One region of the Enterobacter sp. KBR-315C3_2022 genome, then DNA from elsewhere that is predicted to be linked to it. Evidence: predicted binding sites of a transcription regulator. Region 1 holds the regulator's gene; each other region holds the start of a gene.
The links. The regulator PhoB, encoded in region 1, activates phosphate uptake and scavenging genes when phosphate is short. The targets are predictions, from matches to a motif close to CTGTCATAAAACTGNCNNAT.

Region 1 (2,189 bases):
CAGCGCCGCCAGCGGCTGGGTGACGGGCACCTCCAGCGTTTCCACGCCGCTGAGCCTGCCGTCGGCAAACGTCACCAGATGCACCGATTTCGCTTTGCCGGTTTCATCAAAGCTGAGCGAAATGGGCGAGCCGCAGTAGCGAATGTGGTCGCAGCCGCCGATAACCTGCGCGCGGTGGATGTGCCCGAGCGCGATGTAGTCCGCCGGGGGGAAATTTTGCGCCGGGAAGGCGTCCAGCGTGCCGATGTAGATGTCGCGCACCGCGTCGCTTTTGCTGGCGCCAACGGTGGTGAGGTGCCCGGTGGCTATCACCGGAATGCGCTGCTCGCCGCGCAGGGCGCAGGCGTCGGCATACTGCTGGTGATAGTACCCGGTGATGCTTTGCAGCAGATGCTGCTGCTTTTCACCGCCGGAAAGCCCGGCCTGGCTTTGCACGATATCGCGCGGGCGCAGGAAGGGAACCGGGCACAGCACCGCGCCGGGCGTGCCGTCGCGCTTGGTCAGGATCTGCGGCGCGTGTCCGGCGCTGGCGACGACGGTGGTGTTCAGAAAGGCCAGAATGTCGCGGGATTCGTTCAGCGTCGCCACGGAGTCGTGGTTGCCGGCGACAATCACCAGATGGCAGCCCGTTTTCTGCAGATTGACCACGAAGCGGTTATAGAGCTCGCGCGCATAGCTCGGCGGCTGGCCGGTATCAAAAATATCGCCCGCCACGATAATCGCATCCACCTCCTGCGCCTGAGCCGTGTCCAGCAGCCAGTTCAGGAACGCGTCGTGTTCGGCCGCGCGGCTTTTGCTGTAAAAATTTTGACCCAGGTGCCAGTCCGAGGTGTGAAGTATGCGCATAGGAGATCCGTGGCAATAATAAGAAAGCAGGATTATAAACTGTCGAGGAACGGAAAATAACCGCTGTAATAAAACAACAGTTTGCCATTTATGGTGGTAATGTTTTTCATAAATCTGTCATAAATCTGACGCATAATGGCGCCGCATTACAAACTTGTAACCTAATAAGAGAAGACAGGGCAAAGTATGGCGAGACGTATTCTGGTCGTAGAAGATGAAGCTCCAATTCGTGAAATGGTGTGCTTCGTGCTCGAACAAAACGGCTTCCAGCCGGTTGAAGCGGAAGATTATGACAGCGCGGTAAACCAGCTGAATGAACCCTGGCCCGACCTGATCCTGCTTGACTGGATGCTGCCCGGCGGCTCTGGGCTACAGTTTATCAAGCACATCAAGCGCGAAGCGATGACCCGCGATATTCCGGTGGTGATGCTGACGGCGCGCGGCGAAGAAGAGGACCGCGTGCGCGGCCTGGAGACCGGCGCGGATGATTACATCACCAAGCCGTTCTCCCCGAAAGAGCTGGTTGCCCGCATTAAAGCCGTGATGCGCCGCATTTCGCCGATGGCGGTGGAAGAGGTGATTGAGATGCAGGGCCTGAGCCTTGACCCGACCTCGCACCGCGTGATGACCGGCGAAAGCCCTCTGGATATGGGGCCGACCGAATTTAAGCTTCTACACTTCTTTATGACGCACCCGGAGCGCGTTCACAGCCGCGAGCAGCTGCTGAACAACGTCTGGGGCACCAACGTGTACGTTGAAGACCGCACGGTTGACGTGCACATTCGCCGCCTGCGAAAAGCGCTGGAACTGAGCGGCCACGATCGCATGGTGCAGACGGTCCGCGGCACGGGTTATCGTTTTTCGACCCGTTTCTGAATAATGACAGGAGTGTGACGCGTGCTGGAACGTCTGTCATGGAAAAGGCTCGTCTTTGAACTGATCTTATGCTGTATTCCGGCCCTCATTCTGGGGGCGATCTTCGGCCATCTGCCGTGGTTTTTGCTGGCGGCCGTCACCGGGCTGCTGGTCTGGCATTTCTGGAACCTGCTGCGCCTCTCCTGGTGGCTGTGGGTGGACAGAAGCATGACGCCGCCGCCCGGAAGCGGAAGCTGGGAGCCGCTGCTCTACGGCCTGCACCAGATGCAGATGCGCAATAAAAAGCGTCGCCGCGAGCTGGGAAGCCTGATCAAACGCTTTCGCAGCGGCGCGGAGTCGCTGCCGGACGCGGTCATTCTGACCACCGAAGAAGGGACCATCTTCTGGTGTAACGGCCTGGCGCAGCAGCTGCTGGGCCTGCGCTGGCCGGACGATAACGGCCAGAATATCCTTAACCTTCTGCGCTA
Region 2 (2,189 bases), on a different contig from region 1:
CCCACCGCTTAACTAAAAAATTTACAGCGATTTATTACACCGCCGATCCTTCAAACAGCCTGATATACGATAAAAAAATCAGCGGAATCAGTTTCTACAACCTGAATGAGTATCTGGATGTAGGCGTAAAGATCTTTATCAAAAACGTGGGGTATACAGCTGTTCCTTTTGAACATGTCTCCAATCAAAGTACGGCAAGCCACTCGTGTGACTCGAAGACTGGTATCGAACTGGATACAGGCAGCTCCGCCATGCTCTCCTTTTACATCAAAAAATCGATCACCGGAGAGGTGACTATCCCCCTGACGGAAGTTGCGCTGGTTTACGGAGGCATTTCAAGCAATTTATCTCGCGGGGATGTGCTTGCGAACGTCAAAATCAAGGGATCGATCACGGCTCCTCAGGAGTGCGATATTGATGATGGCCAAATTATTAAAGTCGACTTTGGGGAAATCCCGGCCTCTGAATTTAGCGGGACCCGTGGGGCGGCCGTGATGAGTAAAAAAGTCAAAAAAACCGTATCCGTGAGCTGTACTGGCCTGGAAAGAACGCAAAAGGTGAGCGCTGATTTTAACGCGACCTCAGCCAGCATCGATGGCTCTATGATCAAAACCAGCAACAGCGATGTCGGGATCAAGGTATACGATGAAAACGACAAAGAGATCAGCGTAAACGGTGGGGATCTGCAAACCGACATGGGAAAAACGAGTGTGTTAGGGAAAACGACGGGCACAATCACTTTTTCCGCTGCGCCTGCCAGCATGACGGGAAGCAGGCCGAAACCGGGCTCATTCACAGCCGATGCGACCCTTACTCTGGAGTTTACGAACTAACCTCTTCATGACGTTTCAACCGCTGGCGCTCGCAGGGCAGTTTTTCCGAGCGTCAGCCTTCGTTTAAGACAATCGTTGTCATATTCACCTTTCTGCGCCAGGCTTTGTTCATATTTTTATGACAGTTGTGTGAACGCGTAATAATTAATTCCGTTAAGTATCATTGTCTTAAGTTAAATGCGCGCGTTGTCATAAAACTGTCATATTTCGTACATTTATCTGTCACCTGATTGTCCTATTTTGCTCATCGTAGCCACTTAAACAACGATTTACGAAAATCCTGCAGGAGACATTATGAAAGTTATGCGTACCACTGTCGCAACTGTTGTCGCCGCGACCTTATCGATGAGCGCTTTCTCTGCGTTTGCAGCAGCAAGCCTGACTGGCGCTGGTGCAACCTTCCCTGCGCCGGTGTATGCCAAATGGGCAGATACCTACCAGAAAGAAACCGGTAACAAGGTTAACTATCAGGGTATCGGCTCCTCCGGTGGCGTAAAACAAATTACCGCTAACACCGTTGATTTCGGCGCATCAGACGCTCCGCTGTCTGATGAGAAACTGAATCAGGAAGGCCTGTTCCAGTTCCCGACCGTGATCGGCGGCGTTGTGCTGGCCGTTAACATCCCTGGCCTGAAATCAGGCGAGCTGGTGCTGGACGGCAAAACCCTGGGCGACATCTACCTGGGCAAAATCAAAAAATGGGATGACGAAGCCATCACCAAGCTGAACCCGGGCGTTAAGCTGCCTTCGCAGAACATCGCCGTGGTTCGCCGCGCTGACGGTTCCGGCACCTCCTTCGTCTTCACCAGCTATCTGGCGAAAGTGAACGACGAGTGGAAATCGAAAGTCGGTTCTGGCTCTACCGTTAACTGGCCAACCGGCCTGGGCGGTAAAGGCAACGACGGTATCGCCGCGTTCGTACAGCGTCTGCCGGGCTCTATCGGTTACGTAGAATACGCCTATGCCAAGCAGAACAACCTGGCCTATACCAAGCTGGTTTCTGCTGACGGTAAGCCGGTGAGCCCTACCGAAGAGAACTTCGCCAACGCCGCGAAAGGCGCTGACTGGAGCAAATCCTTCGCGCAGGACCTGACTAACCAGAAGGGCGACGGCGCGTGGCCAATCACCTCTACCACCTTCATTCTGGTTCACAAAGATCAGAAGAAGCCTGAGCAGGGTGCAGAAGTGCTGAAGTTCTTCGACTGGGCATACAAAAACGGCGGCAAACAGGCTAACGACCTGGATTACGCCAGCCTGCCGGACAGCGTGGTTGAGCAGATTCGTGCTGCATGGAAAACCAACGTGAAAGACAGCAGCGGTAAAGCGCTGTACTAACAGGATATTTTTGACGAAGAT
Region 3 (2,189 bases), on a different contig from region 1:
TTATCCAGCGCGAAGTGCTTCACCTCTTTCAGGTAGGTCGGCGACCAGTCGAGAATGCCGTAGCGCAGCAGGTAAACGAAGACGTTCGCCACCGCGATGTACCACAGCAGCTTGTTCGGCAGGACGTACTTCATGAAGATCTGCTTTGCGGTCAGCTCTTCTTCGTGCTCCTTGCTGTAATCATCCGGATAATCGTTTTTGTACTCTTCAATTGGCGGCAGGCCGCAGGACTGCGGCGTATCGCGCATCAGCGCGAAGGCAATAATCGCCACCAGGATCGCCCCAAACGCAGGCATATACAGCGCGGCCTTCCAGTCGTTGAACCAGGCCATACCGAGCAGGAACAGCAGAGGCGGAATACCGCCGCCAACGTTATGCGCGCAGTTCCACACCGACACGATGCCGCCGCGCTCCTTCTGCGACCACCAGTGCACCATGGTGCGCCCGCACGGCGGCCATCCCATCCCCTGGAACCAGCCGCAGAGGAACAGCAGCACGAACATAATCGCGATGCTGGAGGTGGCCCACGGCACAAAGCCCATGAACAGCATCACCGCCGCCGCAAGAATCAGGCCAGCGGGCAGGAACACGCGCGGATTCGAGCGATCCGACACCGAGCCCATGATGAACTTAGAGAAGCCGTAGGCGATAGAGATCCCCGACAGCGCAAACCCGAGGTCACCGCGCGAGAAGCCCTGCTCCACCAGATACGGCATGGCGAGGGCAAAGTTTTTACGCACCAGGTAGTACGCCGCATAGCCGAAGAAGATCCCCAGGAAGATTTGCCAGCGCAGGCGGCGGTAGAGCGGATCGATCTCCGCCTCTGGCAGGCGCGCCCGATGCGGCGCAGGTTTAAAAATACTCAGCATGACAGCCTCCGTGGCCAGGTGTTGAATTTTCAGGGGGGTCTTGTGCCCCAAACTCCAGAGAGGCGGCGATGTTAAGAAATCACGCTGATTGTTACTGTGAATCAACGCACAGATTGTTACAGAAATATGACAATATGCGCAAAATAGCGCATGAAATCACGTTTCATTTTCGAATAATGCTCGATTATGTTCGAAATCAAACAAACCACACTTTTAATGTGTCTAAATGGTAAAAAAACGAACATGAGGGAAGACAATGACAATTCACAATCCTCGCTACAGCGATGTGATTATCATTGGCGGTGGCGCAACCGGAGCCGGGATCGCCCGCGACTGCGCGCTCAGGGGCCTGAGCGTGACCCTGCTGGAGCGCCACGACATTGCCACGGGCGCAACCGGCCGCAACCACGGCCTGCTGCACAGCGGCGCGCGCTACGCGGTGACGGACGGCGAGTCCGCGCGCGAGTGCATCGCGGAAAACCAGATCCTCAAGCGCATTGCCCGCCACTGCGTTGAGCCGACGGACGGCCTGTTCATCACCCTTCCCGAAGACGACCTCGCGTTTCAGCAAACCTTTATCCACGCCTGCCGGGCGGCGGGCATTAGCGCAGAAGCCATCGATCCTGCCCTTGCGCGCCAGATCGAGCCTTCCGTTAACCCGGCGCTGATAGGCGCGGTGAAAGTCCCCGACGGCACCGTCGATCCGTTTCGCCTCACCGCCGCCAACATGCTGGACGCCCGCGAGCACGGCGCGCGCATCCTGACCGGGCACGAGGTCACCGGGCTTATCCGCGAGGGCAGCACCGTTCGCGGCGTCCGGGTATTCGATACGCGCTATCGCGAACACGGCGAGCTGTATGCCAGCGTCGTCATCAACGCGGCGGGGATCTGGGGGCAGCGCATCGCGGAGTATGCCGAACTGTCGGTCCGCATGTTCCCGGCGAAAGGGTCGCTGCTTATCCTCGACCACCGCATCAACAATCACGTCATCAACCGCTGCCGCAGGCCGTCGGACGCGGACATTCTGGTTCCCGGCGATACCATTTCGCTTATCGGCACCACGTCCACCCACGTTGACTACAGCGAGATCGACTACAACCGCGTGACCGCCGAAGAGGTCGATATCCTGCTGCGCGAGGGCGAAAAGCTCGCGCCCGTGATGGCGCAAACGCGCATTCTGCGCGCCTACGCGGGCGTGCGCCCGCTGGTGGCGAGCGATAACGATCCGAGCGGGCGCAGCGTCAGCCGCGGCATCGTGCTGCTCGACCACGCGGAGCGCGACGGCATGGACGGCTTTATCACCATTACCGGCGGCAAGCT
Region 4 (2,189 bases), on a different contig from region 1:
AATTCGACGGCAACATCGCCAGCTTTATCTTCAGCGGCAAGCCCGGCACCGGGAAAAACCATCTGGCGGCGGCCATCTGCAACGAGCTCCTGCTGCGCGGAAAGTCGGTGCTGATTATCACCGTCGCCGACATCATGTCCGCGATGAAAGAGACGTTCAGCAACCGTGAAACCAGCGAGGAGCAGCTGCTCAACGATCTGAGCAACGTGGACCTGCTGGTCATCGACGAAATCGGCGTGCAGACCGAATCGCGCTATGAAAAAGTGATCATCAACCAGATTGTTGACCGCCGCTCCTCTTCCAAGCGCCCGACGGGCATGCTGACCAACCACAATATCGACGAAATGACCCGCCTGCTCGGCGAGCGCGTTATGGACCGCATGAAGCTCGGCAACAGCCTGTACGTTATCTTCGACTGGGATAGCTACCGCAGCCGCGTCACCGGCAAAGAGTATTAGGATTTTTGCTATAAATGCGCGTTGGGCCGCGGCGTTATACTGGCTCAACTTCCGGCCCACTACGGACCTCTTTTGAGTAAGCCATGATGAAAAAACAGATCCTCTTAAGCACACTCTTCAGCGCACTGCTGGCTGCTGGCACGGCGCAGGCCGCCTCCTGGCAGGATTCACTGACCAGCGCCGCGAATCAGCTGACTAAGGAAAGCGGTTCGACCCAGGGCGGACTGTCCGCATCTTCACTGACCGGCCTGCTGGGCAACAGCTCGCAAAGCCTGAGCGCGGGCACCATGAACAACGCGGCCGGGATTCTGGAATACTGCGCGAAGCAAAAGCTGGCGTCGGTAACGGACGCGCAAAACGTCAAAAATCAGGTGCTTGGCAAGCTGGGGCTGGACACGCAGGAGCAGAAGCAAGATACCAACTATATGGACGGTATTCAGGGCCTGCTCAACGCGCAAAACGGCCAGCAGCTCAATCTGAGCACCATCGGCAACTCGTCTTTGGGTAAACAGGTCAAAACCAAAGCCTGCGATCTGGTATTAAAACAGGGCGTTAACTTCATCTCCTGATCGACCCCATTTTCTGCCACAACACGCCGGGTTTATTGCGTTAGCCTTACGACCCGGCGTGAAATGAGCGTTTCCCCTCCTAAGCCCTCTCTCAGCGTCACCATACCTGGATGCGACTGCCGTCAAAGAAACGATTTTCTCAACCAAATCCTAACCACAGCACACTTTTGTGACACTAAAATTGCAGCTTAACGACATCGCGATTACATTGTATCACCCAAAAAATAAACGCTTAGCCAGCAAAGCAACTGGCGTCATGAGGATATGCTGTTGTCAGAGTTAATGTCCCTTGTCCTTTTTATGGCTTCCATCGGCATTTACGCGTGGAAAGCTGGCCGCAACACCTGGTGGTTTATCGCCACCCTGGTCGTGCTCGGCATTTTTATTGTTTTAAACATTACGCTTTATGCCAGCGATTACTTTACCGGCGACGGTATCAACGACGCCGTTCTCTATACCCTGACGAACAGCCTGACGGGCGCAGGTGTTGGTAAGTACATACTTCCTGGTCTGGGCCTGGTTGTTGCGCTTGTGGCAATTTTCGGTTCACTGGCCTGGGTGCTGCGCCGTCGTCGACACCATCCCTATCATCTCGGCTACAGCGTGCTGGCCCTGTTTCTGGCGCTGGCGTCCGTAGATGCCAGCCCGGCATTTCATCAGATTACGGAACTGGTGAAATCCCAGTCCCGCGACGGCGATCCGGATTTCGTCGCCTACTACAAAGAGCCGTCGAAAAAGATTGCCGCGCCGACGCTCAACCTGGTCTATATCTACGGCGAGAGCCTGGAGCGTACCTATTTTAATAACGACGCCTTCCCCAACCTGACGCCCGAACTTGGTGCCCTGAAAAACGAAGGCCTCGACTTTAGCCACACCGCGCAGCTGCCCGGCACCGATTACACCATCGCCGGAATGGTCGCCTCCCAGTGCGGCATCCCGCTCTTTGCGCCGTTTGAGGGGAACGCCTCCGCGTCGATGTCGAGCTTCTTCCCGCAGAATATTTGTCTGGGCGATATCCTGAAGAACTCCGGTTACGAAAACTACTTTATGCAGGGCGCGAACCTGCGCTTCGCCGGAAAAGACGTGTTCCTGAAATCCCACGGCTTTGACCATCTGTACGGTTCGGAAGAGCTAAAAGCCACGGTCGCCGATCCCACCTATC

Region 2: a site for PhoB is predicted at 1,020-1,039, ahead of pstS (phosphate ABC transporter substrate-binding protein PstS). Genes of this name have one in related genera too.
Region 3: a site for PhoB is predicted at 983-1,002, ahead of glpT (glycerol-3-phosphate transporter). Genes of this name have one in related genera too.
Region 4: a site for PhoB is predicted at 1,184-1,203, ahead of opgB (phosphatidylglycerol--membrane-oligosaccharide glycerophosphotransferase). Genes of this name have one in related genera too.

Annotation. Positions count from the first base shown of each region.
Region 1 is NZ_JBGKEB010000004.1:73,024-75,212, forward strand. Features, by position in the region: gene sbcD (exonuclease subunit SbcD) at 1-846, opposite strand, end outside; gene phoB (phosphate response regulator transcription factor PhoB) at 1,033-1,722, shown strand; gene phoR (phosphate regulon sensor histidine kinase PhoR) at 1,744-2,189, shown strand, end outside.
Region 2 is NZ_JBGKEB010000044.1:4,169-6,357, forward strand. Features, by position in the region: gene AB8804_RS22855 (fimbrial protein) at 1-833, shown strand, start outside; gene pstS (phosphate ABC transporter substrate-binding protein PstS) at 1,128-2,168, shown strand.
Region 3 is NZ_JBGKEB010000002.1:265,018-267,206, reverse strand. Features, by position in the region: gene glpT (glycerol-3-phosphate transporter) at 1-869, opposite strand, end outside; gene glpA (anaerobic glycerol-3-phosphate dehydrogenase subunit A) at 1,126-2,189, shown strand, end outside.
Region 4 is NZ_JBGKEB010000006.1:51,592-53,780, reverse strand. Features, by position in the region: gene dnaC (DNA replication protein DnaC) at 1-458, shown strand, start outside; gene AB8804_RS08390 (DUF2501 domain-containing protein) at 545-1,027, shown strand; gene opgB (phosphatidylglycerol--membrane-oligosaccharide glycerophosphotransferase) at 1,298-2,189, shown strand, end outside.